DNA from 3 places in the Aestuariimicrobium sp. G57 genome. Region 1 is predicted to be linked to each of the others. Evidence: riboswitches for the same ligand, from Rfam matches in the RefSeq annotation. Region 1 holds a riboswitch; each other region holds the start of a gene.
What was found. A riboswitch is a leader RNA that binds a small molecule or an ion and turns the genes downstream of it on or off. The one in region 1 is predicted to bind cobalamin.
Positions count from the first base shown of each region.

Region 1 (5,850 bases):
AAGTACGAGCGCCGGGGCATCGAGGCCGGGCGGGACATCCATGACCTGACGTATGTGGTGGACGGCGGCGACACATGAGGTTGCGCATCGACCTGGCCTATGACGGCAGCCAGTTCTCGGGCTGGGCGGCCCAGCCGGGCCTACGCACGGTCGAACACGAACTGTCCGCGGGCATCGCGCGGGTGCTGCGGCTCGACCCGGCGCCTGCGCTGGTCGTCGCCGGACGCACCGACGCCGGCGTGCACGCCACCGGCCAGGTGTGCCACCTCGACCTGCCCGACGACTTCACCGTCGATCTGCGCGACCGGACCGACGCCGACCCGGCCGAGGTGCTGGCGCACCGGCTGCGGCGCGTGCTGCCCGATGACCTGGCGGTGCACGGGGTGCGGCGGGTCAGTGCTCACTTCGATGCGCGGTTCTCGGCGATGTTCAGGCGCTACACCTACCGCATCTGGGACGAGCAGTCGTTGCGCGAACCCACGCTGCGGCACCGGGTGGCGGTGGTGCGGGGCGTGGTCGATGTCGCGGCCATGAACTCGTCCGCCGAGGTGTTGCTCGGGCTGCATGACTTCGCGGCATTCTGCAAGCCGCGCGAGGGGGCCACGACGATCCGCACGCTGCAGCGTTTCGAGTGCGTGCGCCAAGAAGCTGCGACCACCGGGGCCGGGATGATCGTGGCGACCGTGGTGGCTGACGCATTCTGCCATTCGATGGTCCGCTCACTGATGGGTGCGGTGGTCGGTGTGGGGCTGGCCGGGACGAACCAGGGCAAGGTGCGCCGTGACGTCGACTGGGTGACCGGGTTGCTCGCGGCTGGGGCCAGGGACTCGTCGGTGACGGTGATGCCCGCCTCGGGGCTGACGCTCAGCGAAGTCGGCTACCCACCCGATGACCAATTGGCCGCCCGGGCGGCGCAGGCCCGCAGCCGCCGTGACGAGCCACAGCAACAGGAGTCTGAATGAGCCACTATTTCGAATCGCCCGAACCCTCTGCGGCCCCGGCCCGCGAACGTGAGGTCACCGCGACGATCTGGGGACGAGACCACCGCTTCACCTCGGCGAACGGCGTGTTCTCGGGCAGTCGGCTCGACCCGGGCACGGCGGTGTTGTTCCGTGAGACCACTCCCCCGGCCGGCGACGGCATCAGGCTGCTCGACCTGGGCAGCGGCTTCGGGCCCATCACCGTGGCGTTGGCGGCCGCCTGCCCGGGAGCGAGCGTCGATGCGGTCGACGTGAACTCCCGCGCGGTCGAGCTGACCCGGGCGAATGCCTCGTCCGCGGGGGTGGGCGACCAGGTGTTCGCGGGCTCGCCCGACGAGGTGCTGGCGCGCGATGCCCGCTATGAGCAGATCTGGTCGAACCCGCCGATCCGGATCGGCAAGCAGGCGCTGCACGAGTTGCTGCTGACGTGGCTGCCCCGGCTGGCACCGGGCGGTGAGGCATGGCTGGTGGTCAGCAAGAACCTGGGCGCGGACTCACTGCAGCAGTGGCTGGTCAGCGAGGGCTGGGCGTGTGCGAAGCATGCGAGCGCCAAGGGGTTCCGGGTGCTGCGGGTGACGCGGCCCGAGGACGACTGAGGGCCCTGGCGCTGGCGCGGCTCACGTCGTCCGGTTGCCCCTGAACGGCACTGCCCCTGAACGGCACAGTTGCCCTTGTGCCGGAACAAGGGCAACTGTTGCGATCAGGGGCAACGTGGCAGGGCGGTGCCCCCCACCCCGAGGCCGCCCCACCCCGAGGACGACTGAGCAAATCTGACGAATTGCTGTGTCCGCCTGAACCGCGCGCAGATGAGGCGTACCGTCGACAGAACAGGCCGGGAGGTACCTGGCCGAGGGAGGTTGCCATGGGGCTCGGGGACAAGATCAGGAACGCCGCCGACGAACTGTCGGGCAAGGCAAAGGAAGCCTTCGGCGATGCCACGGACAACGAACGCCTTGAGGCTGAGGGCAAGCTCCAGCAGGGCGAAGCCCATGTGAAGCAGGCCGGTGAAGACGTCAAGGACGCCGCCGGTGACCTCGTTGACGAGGCCAAGGACAAGTTCTGAGTCAAGGCAGACCAAACGCCGACTGACCCGCGGCCCGTCCCCCACCACCACCCGGGGGGCGGGTCGCATTATTGCCCCGGCATGTCCACCCCATACCCATTACCCATGGGCAGTGGTCAACTTGTCGGCGGTCTGGGGTAGGTTGATCCTGATCGCTGCTATTGGGGGAATCCGGTGCGAATCCGGAGCTGACCCGCAGCCGTGAGGATGTGCTTGGCGCATCCGAGTCGGAGTACCCATCGTGGCGAGCGCCCACCCCGTGGCCCCAGGGTCACGTCCGTCGTGGCCAACGGACTCCAGGCGCGCGACACTGCGCACCCTTCGTTGGTTCAGTTGAGAGGAAGCCAATGAAGCTCCGCCATGTCGCCGCCGCCGGGATTGCGGCCGCACTGTTCGTCTCGCCCGTCGCTGCCGGCATGGCGCAGGCCCAGGCCCCGCTCGCGGGCCCGATGGTGCCCGCCGCGGCCCCCAGCAGCCAGGCCACCGCCGCCGCTGACTGGCTGGCCGCGCAGTGGAAGGCCGATCCGTCCGCGTTCAGCACGGGCACCCTGGCCGATTCGATCATCTCGCTGGCCCCGACCGGCCTGCACGCTGACGTGCTCGCCGAGATGGACGCCGCATTGCGCGCTGATGCCAAGACCTACGCCACCAACCCCGGTGCCGCCGGCAAGGTCGCCATTGCCGCGATCGCCGTGCAGGCCCTGGGCGCCGACCCAACCAACTACGGCGGCGTCGACCTCATCAAGATCATCCAGGACGGGCTGGTCAGCAAGCCTGATGCGGGTGGCATGTTCAACCTGCCCTATGCCGTGATCGCGCTCGTGCGCGCCGGCGAGACGGTGCCGCAGGCCTCGATCGATGCGTTCGTGACCGCCCAGGACGCCTCGGGCGCCTTCGGCTACCTGGAGACCTGGAATTCCCCCGTGACCTTCGCCATCGACGTCGACTCGACCGGTGTGGCGATCGCCGCACTGGTGGGCCTCGAGGCCAGCGGACAGGGCGGCGCGGCCGTCAGCACCGCCCTCGACAAGGCCATCACCTGGGCCGCCTCGGCCCAGCAGGCCGACGGCTCGTGGCCGGGCTACTCCCCCGCGAATGCCACCGCCATGGTCGGCCAGGGCCTGCTCGCCGCCGGCCTCGACATGAGCGATGCCATCGCCTACCTGGTCGCCCAGCAGGCGAAGACCGGTGGCGCCGGCCTGCCGAACAGCCCCGACGGCACCGAGCCCGACCTGATGGCCACCTCGCAGGCGCTGCTGCTGCTCGCCGGCGAGAACTACCTCGACGCAGAGCTGCAGGCCCCGCCGAGCACCACCGCCCCGGTGAGCAGCCCCGCGCCCACCACCAGCGCACCGACCACCAGCGCGCCGACCACCAGCACCCCGGCTGCCACCACCACCCCGCGTCCGCTGCCCTCGACCGGCACCTCGGACGACACGACGCTGCCTGTGGTGCTGCTCGCCGGTGTGGCGACGACCCTGGTCGCCGCGGGTGCTGCCGCCCGCGGGCGCCGCAACCGATGAGCCGCATCGCGCGGATCGTCATCCTGGCCGTGCTGGCCGCCCTCGTGGGCACCGTCCCTGCTGGACTGGTGCCCACCGGGGTGGCCCACGCCGCCCTGCCCGCGTCGGCCTCGACGTGCACCCAGTCCGGTCAGGTGTGGCTGGTCGTGGTCGGGCCGAACGGCGAAACCGTGGCCAACACGTGTGTGGGCAATCCGTCGTCCGGGTGGCAGGCGCTGCAGAACGCGGGCATCTCGATCACCCAGCGCAGTTCGAACGACGGGTTCATCTGCCAGCTCAACGGCCTGCCGAACCGCTGCATCGAGGGCAATGAGTGGACGACCGCCGACGGCTACTGGCAGTACTACCACGCCAGCGCCGGCAGCTCGTGGACGTATTCCACCCGCGGCGCCAAGCAGTATTCGCCCAAGCCGGGCAGCGTCCAGGGCTGGTGCTACAGCAGCCGTCCCAACTGCTCGAGCTCACTGTCGACCGTGCTGAAACCCGCCGGCCTGCAGCCGTATGTCTCGGCGCCGCCGACCACGGCCAAGCCGACGACCACCGCACCGAAGCCGACGACCACCGCACCCCGGACGACCAGTGCGCCGAAACCCGCACCCACGTCCAGGGCCACCAGCGGAGCCACCCGCACGCAGGCCACCACCGCGCCGACCACGGTCAAGGCGACCGCGCCGTCGTCGGCGGCCAGCAAGGCACCGACGACTGCGAGCACCAGCGCACCGCCGTCGGCCGTCACCCCGTCGGCGCCAGTGACGTCCAGCATCGCCGCTGCCAGCACCGCGGCGACCTCGCCCGCCGGCACCGCCAGCCCCACCACCGTGGCGGCTGAGCGTCCGAGCAGCAGCGGCACCGGTTCGCCGTGGGCCGTGGCCGCGACCGTCGGCCTGGTTGCTGCCGGCGCCGCCGGCGCTGTCGTGGCCGTGCGCCGCCGTCGGGCCGATGGGCTCGATGACGACGACCTGGCCTGAGCGATGACCCGCACTGCCGTCCTGCCCGGTTCGGCCACCCATCCGGTGGCCGGGCCGGGCTCGACTGTTCCCGGGGCCGGCGTTCCCGGGGCCGGCAGCCCGGCGGTCGGCACCCGTCCGGCGGCCCGCAGCACCCACCCGTGGGCGTGGTGGGGCTGGGCCGTGGGGGCCGCGATCTGTGCGAGTTTCACCGCCAACCCGCTGCTGCTGGCATTGGTCGTGGCGGCCGTGCTGCTGGTCACGGTGCTGCGTCGCAGTGATGCCCCGTGGGCCCGGTCGGTCGGGGCCTACATCACCCTCGCGCTGGTCGTGATCGGGTTCCGGGTGGTGCTCACCGCGCTGCTCGGCGGTTCGCGTGAAGGGCTGGTGCTGTTCACCCTGCCCGAGGCCAACCTGCCCGACTGGATGGCCGGCATCCGGTTCGGTGGCCCCGTCACCCTCAATGCCGTGCTGGCCGCCGCCTATGACGGCATGCGGCTGGCCGCCATCGTCATCTGCGTGGGCGCCGCCAATGCGCTGGCGAACCCGCGCCAGGCGCTGAAGTCGGTGCCCGCCGCGCTGAACCAGGTCTCGGTGGCCGTCGTGATTGCGTTGAGCGTGGCGCCCCAGTTGATCGAATCCATCGGACGCGTGCGACGTGCGCGGCGCCTCAGGGGTGGCCGCAGCAAGGGCCTGGGTGCCGTGCTGGCGATCCTGGTGCCGGTCATGGAGGATGCGCTTGAACGCTCGATGCGGCTGGCCACCGCCATGGAATCGCGCGGCTACGGCCGCCGTCTGCGGGCCGTCCCGGGAGCGCTCGGGGCAGCCGTCACCGCCCTGCTGCTGGTGGGCCTGCTCGGCATGGTCGGGGCCACCTACGCCCTGTTCTCGATTCGCGGGGCCGAGGTGTGGGCGCTGGTCGGCATGGGGGTGGCGGCCGCGATGATGCTGGTGGGGCTGCACCTTTCCGGAAGGGGCCAGCAGATCAGTCGCTATCGTCCCCACCCCTGGCACTGGCAGGACACCGCGCTGGTCGCCTGCGGCATCGCCGCGGCCGTGGTCATCGGCGTGATCGATGCGACCAACAGTGCCGTGCTGTTCCCCCGGACGACCCCGCTGCAGTGGCCGCCGCTGACACTGGGCATGGTCGCGGCGGCAGTGTTGCTCGCCGCCGCACTGCTGTTCAGTGAACCGGCGGCACCCACCCCGGCAGCGTCCACCCGCGCCACCACCGACGACGAGGAGCCCCGGTGATCACCTTCGACCACGTCTCGATCTGGTACGACTCCCCCGACGGTGACGGCCCGGCCGACCGCGCGCCCGTGCTCGACGATGTG
Region 1 is NZ_JBNINW010000004.1:256,688-262,537, reverse strand. Features, by position in the region: gene trmB (tRNA (guanosine(46)-N7)-methyltransferase TrmB) at 1-78, shown strand, start outside; gene truA (tRNA pseudouridine(38-40) synthase TruA) at 75-962, shown strand; gene ACQCX5_RS11210 (class I SAM-dependent methyltransferase) at 959-1,576, shown strand; gene ACQCX5_RS11205 (CsbD family protein) at 1,843-2,043, shown strand; cobalamin riboswitch at 2,162-2,301, shown strand; gene ACQCX5_RS11200 (prenyltransferase/squalene oxidase repeat-containing protein) at 2,391-3,566, shown strand; gene ACQCX5_RS11195 (hypothetical protein) at 3,563-4,534, shown strand; gene ACQCX5_RS11190 (CbiQ family ECF transporter T component) at 4,538-5,767, shown strand; gene ACQCX5_RS11185 (ABC transporter ATP-binding protein) at 5,764-5,850, shown strand, end outside.

Region 2 (5,850 bases), on a different contig from region 1:
GAGGATCACGTTGTACGCGATCAGGTTGCGGACGAAGTCCTGCTTGCCCTCGACGGTGGTGATGTCGAGGGTCTGCTCGGTCATGCGCCGGATGTACCTGACCTCGAACTCCTCTTTGGCGGCCATCGAGGCCACCGTCACGTGGGAGTTGTAGGCGGCCTCACGATCGATCGGGAACGTCTCGAGCACGTACTCGAAGCCCATGCAGTGGTTGGCCTCCTCCCACATCTGCTTGGCGAGGTACAGGTGTGCCTCGGCGGCGTTGACATAGGGGTAGACGCCGAACGCCAGGGCCTTGTTGACCAGCAGCTCGTTGGGGTTGAAGTAGCTCATCAGAAAGGTCAGTGCTGCGCGCTCGTCCGGGGTCATCCGCTCGAAGTCGGCCAGGTCTTCACCCAGCTGCACCTCATTCGGGAACCACGTGTTCGCGACCGCCTGGTCATAGAGGTCCATGGCCCACTGGTACTTGACCGGCTTCAGCAGCAGCCCCTGTTCGATCCCGGTGCCGAGAATGCCACCCATCACTGGCACGCCTCACACGCCAGGCGTTCCATCGGGTCGGTGGGGCAGGCGCCCACGTCGTCCACCACGACGGGCTCGGCCAACTGCAGCGCAGCGGCGCCGAACCCGCGTCGCACCGCCCCCGCCCCGACACCCGTACCTGCGCCACCCCGGACGATGGCCTCGGACTTGTTGACCCGCACCGTCGATTGCTCGGCAGTGTGGCGCGGCATCATGTGCAGGTAGTAGGTCGTCTTGACCCCCATGCGCCAGGCCTCGGTGTACAGGTCGAGCATGCGCGACACATCCCGGTCGGCCAGGTAGATGTTGCGGCTGATCGCCTGGTCAACCCATTTCTGCGCCCGCGCCGCGACCTCGAGGTAGGCGCGCCCGGGCAACTGGAACGAGGTCTGGTAGATCTCGACCAACTCGGCCGGCACGCCGTAGTGCGGCGATTCCGCGGCAACCTTGGCAAGGTCGCCCTGGTGGCGCAACAGGTCTTCGCGCACCAACTGCCACAGCCCGGCCTCGCGCAGGTCGTCGACCAGGTTGCGGTTGACCTCGAGGAACTTGCCCGAACTGGTGGCGCGGCTGAAGATCTGGCTGAACTGCGGGTCAAGCCCCGGCGTGGTGCCCGCCACCAGCCCGATCGAGGCAGTCGGCGCGATCGCCAACAGCGTGGAATTGCGCATGCCACCGGCCACCTTGGTGCGCAACGCGGCCCAGTCGAGGCGTTCGGTGCGGTCGACCGCGACCGGCACACCGCGGTCGTTCGCGAGCAGGTTGAGGGTGTCGACCGGCACCATGCCCTTGTGCCACTTCGATCCGGTGAAGTTCGGGTACGACCCGCGCTCACGGGCAAGGTCTGCCGAGGCATCGATGGCATGCCACGAGACGAATTCCATGAGTTCGTCGATCAGGTCATAGGCCTCGGTGGTGGCATAGGAATAGCCGAACCGCTCGGTGACCTCGGTGAACCCCATCACCCCCAGGCCCAGGGCCCGGTTCTGTTCGTTGGAATGTTCCGACTCGGGCACCGACGAGATGGTGATGTCGATGAGGTTGTCGAGTTGGCGCACCGCAAGCCGGGTCGACTCGGCCAGCAGCGCCCAGTCGACCTTCGCCCGCCCGCGTCGTCCGGTGACGTGGCGCGACAGGTTGATCGAGGCCAGGTTGCAGACCGAGACGTTGTCGCGGTCCTGCGGCAGCGTGATCTCGGTGCACAGGTTGGACAGGTGGATCGTGCCGGTGTTGTCGTTGAGTGCGCGGGTGTTGATGGTGTCCTTCCAGGTCAGCCACGGGTGTGACGTCGCCTGCAGTGTCGTCAGGATGGCCCTGAACTGCTCGCGGGCACCGATCACCTTGTGCCGCAGCTGCCCGGCCTCGGCGAGGTCGATGTAGTCGCGATAGCGCTCAGAGAAGGCCCGCCCGGTCAACTCGACGAGGTCCGGCACCTCAGCAGGGTCGAACAGGTACCAGGGCTGGTCGTCCTCGACGCGCTTCATGAACTCGTCGCTGATCCAGACCGCGGTGTTGGCCGTGCGGGTGCGCCGGTACGGGTCGCCGGAATTCTGCTTGAGGTCGAGGAACTGTGCGAAGTCCAGGTGCCAGTTCTCGATGTAGAAGCACAGCGCACCGAACTTCTTGCCGCCGCGGCTGACCGCCCGCAGCGTCGAATCAATGGTGTGCATGAACGGGATCGGCCCGGTCGAGGCCGTGTTGTTCGACGTGATGGGGGAGCCCTCACTGCGCAGCTTGGTCACCGACAACCCGATGCCGCCGGTGCCCTTGGTCAGCCACATGACATCGCGCACCGACTTGGCGATGTGCTCGATGTCGTCCTCCATCTGCATCACGAAGCAGTTGGACAGTTGCGCATACGGGGTGCCGGCGTTGACCAGGGTCGAACCCGCCGCGAGGTATTCCAGGCGCGACATCTTGTCGTAGAAGGCGATGGCAGCCGCGTCCGGGTCGTCCTCGTGCAGTGCCAGTCCCATGGCCACGCGCATCCAGAAGAACTGCGGCATTTCCATGGGCCGCTTGTCAGGGGACGAGATCATGTACCGGGTCTTCATGGTCTGCACCCCGATGTAGCGCAGCAGGTCGTCGCGGGCGGGGTCGAGGGCCCGGCCCAGTCGGTGCAGGTCGAAACCGGCCAGACGCTCGTCCAGCAGGCCCAGTTCGATGCCGCGGTGGACGAAGGCCACGAAGGCCTCGGCATGCTGGGCGAACACCTGCTCGCGCGTGACGCCCTGGCCGAAGATGGCCTTGTAGAAGCCCTTCACCAGCAGCCGTGAGGCGATGGTGTCATAGGCGGGATCGTCCTTGACGTTCTGCAGGGCCACCTGGATGACGGCCTCGTCGAGTTGCTCCGAGGTGATCCCGTCGAACAGTGTGATCTCCAGTTCGGAGCGCAGTTGGGTGGCGCGGGCCACTTCATCGTCCAGGCCGGCTGCGGCCTCCTGGATGGATCTGGCGATCTCGTAGCCGTCATAGGCGACCCGGCGGCCGTCGCGTTTGACGACGCTGATCCCGGTGTGTTCGTTGGCGGTCGTGGTCAAAGTCATTCACCCCTCGTGAAAGAACCTGCTCGGTGCTTCCACGGCCCATGGGCGACAGGGTGGGACGAACACATGGGCGCAGCCCATGACAGGTTCGTCTCGTCCCCTGACCTTCCCACGAGGTCGCGGACCCCCGCCGCTCGGGACGGGGCGCTGGCAGGTCTTCGGACTCGTGGGCAGATGCTGCCTGGCCTACTGTCCGTCGCTTCCCGGATCGGCCGATCCAGTGCTTGATGACGGAGTTCGTTCCCACTCACCGCTGCGGGGCAGTCCCGGTTTCCCACCGGGTTCCCTGTTGCCTCTGCGCGTCTGGGGTGGCGCGCAGAACCAGCTGCGTCAACCACCATATATGAGAATCACGCTGGTGTAACTACCTGGATGTAGTGATGTGGTCGCGGGGTAGCGCCCACGAACTGCCCCTGAACGCAACAGTTGCCCTGGTGCTGGCACAAGGGCAACCGTCGCGTTCAGGGGCAAACCTCAGCCTGGGCCTGGGCCGACTCGGTCGCTGCGCTTGTCATCGCGGCGTTCGCCGTCCGTGAGGGCCTGGAGGCGTGGCGCGGGGACGCCTGCTGCGCGGTCCCGGTCTCGGTGCTGACGGGGGAGCGGCAGGTGGATTCGTGCTGCAACGCCGAGGGCGAGGCCTGCAGCAGCGACATCGCCCGGTAGCCCAGCCGGCGGCGTCCCCGCAACAGAGGGGCGCCGCCACCCGTTGCCCCTGAACGCAACGGTTGCCCTTGTGCCGGCACAAGGGCAACCGTCGCGTTCAGGGGCAAACCTCGTCCCAACACCTGCTCGATCAGCTGCTTGAAGCGCAGGAAGCCGAAGCTCGATGTCCCCTACTTCCACCCACCCATACGCGCCGCCATCGCGTCACCGACCCTTGTCGGCAGCACTCGTCCCATGTTCGCCAGCACCACAGCCTGCGCCCCTGCCGCGTACCGGGCCTTCGGGTGGCGATCCGTCAGCGCCCGTTCCACGTACTTCGCCACCAGGTCGGGGGAGCCACCGCGGCTGCCCAGTGTGCTCAACAGCTTTCGCAGCCCCAACAGGTGTTGCCGGTACAGCTCGCGGTGTGCAGGGCTCAGCCCGGCCTCCATCTCGTCGAGCATTCCGCCCATGTTCCGCCACGTCTCGGTGTTGGTGGGCCCCGGCTCAATCACACTGACGAAGATCTGCCACGGCCGCAGCTCAATGCGCAGGATGTCGGCCACCGCCTCGAGCGCGAACTTCGAGGCGCTGGACGGGCCCTCGAGCGTGGCCACAGTGCGCCCCACCGTGGACGAGATGAAGACCACCCGGCCCTGCGACTCGCGCAGCTTGGGCAGCACCGCCTGCGTGACCACCACCTGCGCAACGACGTTCACGTCGAAGCATGCGCGCCACTCGTGCGGGGGAACGGCCTCGACGGGCCCGCCATGGGCGATGCCGGCGTTGTTCACCACGGCGTCCAGTGGTCCGCCCAGCCGGTCGGCGAGGGTGGTCACATGCTGCTCGTTGGTGATGTCCAGCTGGATGGGCCTGATCAGGGGGTTCTGTGCCCTCAGGTGCTCGGCCTGGGCTTCTTCCCGGACCCCGGCGTGCACCGTCCAACCGGCGTTTGCCAGCCGCAGGCAGATGGCGGCCCCGATCCCTTGTCTGGTGCCTGTGACGAGAGCACTGGGCATGACTGCCTCCTGTGACATGTGTCACAAATCGTACGCTCGCGTGCCCGCTTTGGCGAGGGCGGAGTCCCCCCGCTCGTCAGCCCGCAGCCCCACCCAGGTACTTCTCAAGCACCACCTTGTGCGCCTTCTGCGCCCACTCCTGGCTCTCGACAGCATCCAGTGCCACCGCCGCGTTGCCCTCGAGCGTGATCAGTGGCAGCGGCTTCGCCTTCTTGCCATAGCCCTCGGTGACGCTCACGAACGCCCGCTGTTGCTTCGGCAGGGTGTGCACGGCCAGCCCGACCTGGCCGTTCTTGCCGAAGTTGACCGGCAGGTACACCCTCGGGTCGCCCGTGGCGAAACGCTGGTGCACCTGCCCGGCCTCGGCGGCGACCTGGAACACCGGCCCGGTGATCTTGAGCTTGAGCCGCTCGCCGGTGCCGGGATCTCGCCACTGCATCGATGTGCCCCACACCTCGGTGGCAGCGAGCACCGCGAGCAGCAGCGGTATGCCCACCGCCGCCGGGGCGACCAGGTCGCGGAGCGCCGCGCGGCGGCCAGTGTAGTTCGAGGCACTCTCGGCGATCGCGTCGTAGTTCACCCACGCGAGGGTGGCGAGCAGCAGCAGCACCACCGCGATGCCGAGCCCGATTGCCAGCCGGGTTGGGTCGCGGTACTTCTCGAACTGCCCTGTTGACTCGAGCACGATGTCGTGGTTCGCCATTGCGGGGTCCCTGTCCCTCCCATGGACGAGGCCTGCCTCGTCCGGTTGCACCGCCAGAAGGTAGTGCACGGGCGGGTCAAGGGCACGCCGAGCCTGGGTTGGTGCGCAGAACCAGCATGCGTCAACCACCATGGATAAGAATCACGCCGGTGCCGCAGGGGTAGCGCCCACGAACTGCCCCTGAACGCAACAGTTGCCCTGGTGCTGGCACTAGGGCAATTGTTGCGTTCAGGGGCAATCTGCTGGAGCCCAACACAAGAAGCCCCAACACAAGCAGAACCGCCCCTGACTAGGTTTTCACCATGTCAGGGGCGGTTCTTCGGAGTAGCGGGGACAGGATTTGAACCTGTGACCTCCGGGTTATGAGCCCGGCGAGCTACCGAGCTGCTCCACCCCGCGTCGCTCGCTCTACATTAGT
Region 2 is NZ_JBNINW010000001.1:521,654-527,503, reverse strand. Features, by position in the region: gene ACQCX5_RS02470 (ribonucleotide-diphosphate reductase subunit beta) at 1-522, opposite strand, end outside; gene ACQCX5_RS02465 (ribonucleoside-diphosphate reductase subunit alpha) at 522-3,068, opposite strand; cobalamin riboswitch at 3,201-3,410, opposite strand; gene ACQCX5_RS02460 (SDR family NAD(P)-dependent oxidoreductase) at 3,902-4,729, opposite strand; gene ACQCX5_RS02455 (hypothetical protein) at 4,806-5,432, opposite strand; tRNA gene ACQCX5_RS02450 (tRNA-Met) at 5,758-5,831, opposite strand.
Region 2: another riboswitch for cobalamin. It lies ahead of ACQCX5_RS02465 (ribonucleoside-diphosphate reductase subunit alpha); the one in region 1 lies ahead of ACQCX5_RS11200 (prenyltransferase/squalene oxidase repeat-containing protein).

Region 3 (5,850 bases), on a different contig from region 1:
ACGTGACCGGCCTGTACAAGGAAGGCACGCCCGAGGCGGTGCTGTCGACCATGATGGACAAGGGCGTCACCGAGCCCAAGTCGCCCAAGGCGACCGAGATCATGGGCATCATCAAGCCTGAGGTGCAGGCCGCCCTGCTGGGCCAGAAGGAGCCCCAGAAGGCCCTCGACGACGCCGCTGCCAAGATCGACGCGGCATTGGCCAAGAAGTAAGAGGCCATGTCAATTCCTTCATCTGTCATCGAGCCGGCGGGGGCGCCCAGCAAGCGCTCCCGCCGGCCCGGGGCGCGCCAGGCGGCCATCCTTGGCCTGGTCTTCGTGCTGCCCTATGTCCTGCTGTTCCTGCTCTTCCGTGCCGGGCCCGCGGTCGGCGGCATCATCTTGTCGTTCATGACTCAGAACCTTGCCGGTGACTTCTCGTGGGTCGGCGTCGAGAACTACCAGACGCTGTTCGACGACCCCGTGTTCTGGAATGCCCTGCGCGTGACGCTGGTGTATTCGCTGATCGCGGTGCCGCTGGTGGTCATCGTCTCGCTGGCGATGGCCTCGATGGCCGCCAGGTCGGTGCGCGGCATCAAGATCTATCGCGCCGCGTTCTTTCTGCCCGTGATCACCTCGCTGGTGACCACCGGCGTCATCTGGACCTGGATCTACTCGTCCAATGGTCCACTGAACTGGTTCTTCGGGCTGTTCGGCATCGGTCCCATCGACTGGATCTCGAGCAGCACGCTGGTGCTGCCGTCGCTGGCAGTGGTGGCCGTGTGGAGCCGGTTCGGCTACGACATGCTCATCCTGATGGCGGGCATCCTCGACATTCCCCGTGACCACTACGAGGCCGCCGAACTGGACGGGGCGAATGTCTGGCAGCGGTTCACCAACATCACGCTGCCGGGCCTGAAACGGCCGCTGTTCTTCGTGCTCGTGCTCGAGATCGTGGCCTCGTTCCAGGTCTTCGACCTGATCTATGTGATGACCGGCGGCGGACCGGTGAACGCCAGCTACTCACTCGTCTACATGATCTATGACCAGGGCTTCAAGTACGGCTACTTCGGCTATGCCTCGGCCGCTGGCGTCGTGCTGTTCATCATCACGGTCGTGATCACCATCATCCAGCGACGATTCTTCCGGGAGGACGACTGATGGCCACCCGCTCAACACGACGCAAGGTCTGGAGCGCCGTCGGGGCGCACCTGCCGCTGGCCCTGGTGGCGGTGGTCACCTGCTTCCCGTTCTTCGTGATGCTGGTGCTGTCGGTGCAGCCGGGCAAGCCGTTCAGCCTGCCGGGTTCACTGCTGCCCACGAGCATCGACCTGTCGGAATACACCCGACTGCTGGGCCGCGGCGAGATGGTGCAATGGATGCTCAACACGACCATCTATTCCGTGCTCGGCGTGGTGCTGGTGCTGGCCCTGGCCTCGCTGGCCGCCTATGCCTTCGCCAAGGTCGACTTCCCTGGTCGTGGGCTGATGTTCTGGCTGATCATCGCGATGATGATGATTCCCTACCACCTGACGCTGATCCCGAAGTTCCTGCTGGTCAGCGAACTGGGTGGCCTCGACACCTACTGGGGCCTGGTGCTGCCGACGGTGGCCAATGTGCAGGCGCTGTTCCTGATGCGGCAGTTCATCGCCGGCATCCCGAATGAGCTGATCGAGGCGGCCAAGGTCGACGGTGCGGGTGAACTGCGCATCTTCTGGTCGATCATCCTGCCCCAGCTCAAGCCGATCATGGCCACGCTCGCGGTCTTCGTGTTCCTGTGGCACTGGAATGACTTCCTGTGGCCGCTCGTGGCGCTGCAGTCGGGGGACATGTACACGCTGACGGTGGGCCTGGCCTCGCTGAATGCCGAAGAGACGTCGCTGGCCACCGTGATGACCGGCTCGGTGATCACCCTGGTGCCGATCTTCATCATCTTCCTGTTTGCGCAGAACTGGTTCGTGCGGGGTGTCACGATGAGTGGCATCAAATGAGAGGAACCCCATGAAGTTCACCCTGATCGGTGGCGCCGGCAGCGTGGGCGGCTGGTTGACCGAGAACCTGCGCCGCCGGGGCCACCAGGTGCTGGTGGCTGACGCCGCCGTCACCGACGAATCGCCCGACCAGACCCGCATCGATGCGCTGTCACCTGCCGATGTGGCCAGGGTCGTCGAGGGCGCCGACCTGGTCGTCCACCTGGCCGCGATCGTGCCGCAGGCCGACGAGCCGCCCGCACGCACGGGGCTGGCCTATGCCGTGAACGTCGGCTCGGTCGTCGAATGCCTGCGCGCATGCCGCGATGCCGTCGTCCCGATGGTGCACATCTCGTCGATGTCGGTCTTCGAGCAGTATTTGCGGGTGCCGGTCGACCCGCGGGGGCGTGGTGACAACACCGACACCTATGGGTTCAGCAAGCGGCTGGCCGAGTTTGCCTGCCACGAGTTCGCGGGGCAGTTCGACATGCGGGTGACGTCGCTGCGCTTGGCGTTCCCGACATCGGACGAGGCCTGGCCGCTGTGGGAACGGCCGCGGGGGCTTGGCCGCACGGAGCGGTTCATGGATGACGGCACGCCGGTGCCGGCGCTGGCGGCGAGCCAATTGGCCGACGTGGTCGAGGAGTGCCTGCAGATGCCGTTCGGGCACCGGGCGCTGGCGGTGACGGGGGCACCGGTGACACTGATCGAGGGCTGAGGGCAGGTGGTGGGGGCTGGGCGTCCACGGCCCACCCCTGCTGCCCGCGCCCGCTGACCGGGCCGATAGTGTGCAGATGTCGTGCCGAGAACCGGGTGTGATTCCCGGGCTGACCCGCAACCGTGACCTGCCATTCCCGTGCGAACGGGGCTGGCGGGCGAGCCGGACCAACGCCGACGTCCACACCATCGCCCGCGAGGACATCGGGACGGCGGCCACAGCCGGCTACCCCTTTCGAGAACCCTTCGCGGGCTCTTCGAAAGGGATACATCGTGCGTATTCGACGTTCACTGCTGGCGGTCGGGGCCGCTGCCAGCCTGCTGCTCGGGCTGGCCATGCCGGCCGGGGCGTCCGTGCCCGCGGCGTCCGTGCCCGCGGCGTCCGAGGTGGTGCCGGCGGTCGTCCCGGCGGCGGTCACCGTCAAGCCGGGATCGTTGCCCGAGGCTGATTGCCTGGCCGCGAACTACGTCTGGGTGCTGGTGGTCAATGACAAGAACGAGCAGAGTGCTGGCTGCGCCACCGAGTTCGGCACCGGCCTGACGGCACTGGCCAGTGCCGGGTTCGCCGTGGGCCAGCGGTCGGGCTTCATCAACACCCTCGACGGCTACCCCGACCCCATCCCGGCGGGCTTCTTCTGGTCGTACTGGTCAGGGGCCGTGTCTGGCGCTGAGGTGGGCTGGACGTTCTATTCGGTCGGCGCGGCCTCGTCCAAGCCCAAGCCGGGCACCGTCGAGGCATGGCACTACGTGAGCTGGCAGACGGGCCCGGCGCAGCCGCCGGTCTGGCAGCCCACGCCCAAGGCGCCCGCGCAGGTGGCGACCCCGGTCACCGGTGTCAAGGGTGACCAGAACGGTGACAAGGTCGCCGATGTCTACGCCGTCGACCAGGACGGCGTGCTGATGGTCTTCACCGGCTCGACGACCCGCGAACTGACCTGGCAGGGCCGTGTGGGAACTGGCTGGGACGGCATGACCCACATCACCCAGATCGCGGACATCGATGGTGACAAGCGCAGTGACCTGCTGGCCCGTCGCGGCGACGACAACTCGCTGTGGCTGTTCCGGGGCGTGGGCAATGGCTACCTGACCGGCTGGAAGAAGGCCGGCCAGAACTGGGGCGGCATGGACATGATCGTGCCGGTCGGCTCGCTCGACGGCGGCCCGACCCAGTACGTGGTGGCCCGTCGTGCTGCTGACGGTGCGCTGTTCAGGTACACGCTGACCCCGCAGGGGCTGACGGGCATCAAGCACATCGGCCAGAACTGGGGCGGCATGCGCCAGCTGCTGAGCGTGGGTGACTTCTCGGGTGACGGCCTCAGCGACCTGCTGGCGATTCGCGAGGACGGCACGCTGTGGTCCTACCGCGGCACCGCCACCGGAGGCATCTCGTGGGGCCAGCAGGTCGGTCGGGGTTGGACCGGGTTCACGCTCGCCTTCAGCCCCGGTGACCTGTCGGGCGACGGCCGCGGCGACCTGGTCGGCCAGCGTGATGACGGCGCGGTCTTCGCCTACACCAACCGCGTCGGCAGCTGGAGCGGTGCACGTCAGATCCTGACCGGTGCGCAGGGTTATGTGCTGATGGCGTGATGCCCTGCTGAGGGCTTGAGGCCGCTCGAGGCCTGACACCAGACCCGGCCGGTGGACGATGGGCTCGTCCACCGGCCGGGTTGCTGTCGGGGGCGGCAGCCAGCCCGCCGCCACCCGGCCGGGCGTGACCAGATTCCGGCAGTCTCGGGCCGGATCGCCACGTCATGTGCCCATTCAGCCCGCTCCTGCCCGATTCTGGTCCGCGGCTTCATCAGGTCGGGCGCGCACAGGGGTGGGTGGCCCTGGAGGGGTGGGCAGTGCCGGCGGTCGAGGTGTTGGGCCGTGGTGGGGGCCCTCGTACGATGTTTGCCCCCTGGAGGCAAGCTTCCCTCAGCCCAGCCCGGATCGCCGTCCCAGATCCGTGACCCAGCTCGTGACCGGATTCCGGCAGGACTGGCCCGAGTCGCGCCTTTGATTGCTCATCCGGCACACTCCTGCTGGTTTCTGGTCACGCCGCTCTCGCGCTGCCCCCAGGCCGTCGGACGAAGCATCGGCCGAGCCCAGGTCGTCCCCTCGCCCAGCGCGCATCAGCTCGTGACCGGATTCCGGCAGGCCTGGCTCGAATCACCGCTTGAGGTGTCCCATCGGTCCGGTCCGGCCGGATTCTGGTCACGCGGCTCGGCTGGACCCTGGTCGCGCAGGCAAGGGGGCGGGTTGGTGGCTCTGAAGAAGTGGCAGTGCCGGCGGTCGAGCAGGTGTTGGGCCGTGGTGGAGGCCCTGGCGCGATGTTTGCCCCCTGGAAGCAAGCTTGCCTCTCGGCGGGAACTTTGCCGCGCGGCGCCGCACGGCAAACTTCCCGCCGGCAGGCAATGTTCCCGCCGGCAGGCAATCCACCCGCCGCGCACCAACCACCCCCGACCAGCCGTTTGGCCGCGCAGCCCGGCCGTCCTACACTTGGCAGCGTCCGCAAGGCATCGATGGGGCCATCACCCCGGAGCTGCCGGAAGAACAGGCCGCCACCCGCGGCCCCACTAGACCCGGCCGCGGCGAGCAAGAGTGGGGGCATCACCCAGCCGAAAGGCCGGACCAGGCCCCAACGAAGGGTGGTACCGCGGGGCCGAGGCCTCGTCCCTTCAACCCCGTCAGAGTGTTCACAGCACCCGCGTGTTGAAGGATCCAAGCCACATGACCACCCAGCAGCAGCCCAGCCCCGGGACCGCCGGCAGCTACAACGCCGTGCCCGCGCATGTCTCGTTCCCCGACCTCGACCACGAGGTGCTGACGTTCTGGGACGAGCACAAGACCTTCGAGGCCTCGCTCGAACGCACCCGCGGCGCTGAACCCTGGACCTTCTACGAGGGCCCGCCCACCGCCAACGGCCAGCCCGGCACCCACCACGTCGAGGCGCGTGTCTTCAAGGACGTCTTCCCCCGGTTCCGCACGATGCAGGGTTACCACGTCGAGCGCAAGGCCGGCTGGGACTGCCACGGCCTGCCCGTCGAACTCGCCGTTGAGAAAGAACTCGGCTTCAACGGCAAGCCCGACATCGAGGCGTATGGCGTCGAGGCGTTCAACGCCCGCTGCCGTGAGTCCGTGACCCGCCACGTTGACTCCTTCACCGAGCTGACGACCCGCATGGGCTACTGGGTCAACATGGA
Region 3 is NZ_JBNINW010000003.1:597,989-603,838, reverse strand. Features, by position in the region: gene ACQCX5_RS09860 (ABC transporter substrate-binding protein) at 1-212, shown strand, start outside; gene ACQCX5_RS09855 (carbohydrate ABC transporter permease) at 219-1,139, shown strand; gene ACQCX5_RS09850 (carbohydrate ABC transporter permease) at 1,139-1,969, shown strand; gene ACQCX5_RS09845 (NAD-dependent epimerase/dehydratase family protein) at 1,980-2,666, shown strand; cobalamin riboswitch at 2,752-2,872, shown strand; gene ACQCX5_RS09840 (FG-GAP repeat domain-containing protein) at 2,939-4,252, shown strand; gene ileS (isoleucine--tRNA ligase) at 5,378-5,850, shown strand, end outside.
Region 3: another riboswitch for cobalamin. It lies ahead of ACQCX5_RS09840 (FG-GAP repeat domain-containing protein); the one in region 1 lies ahead of ACQCX5_RS11200 (prenyltransferase/squalene oxidase repeat-containing protein).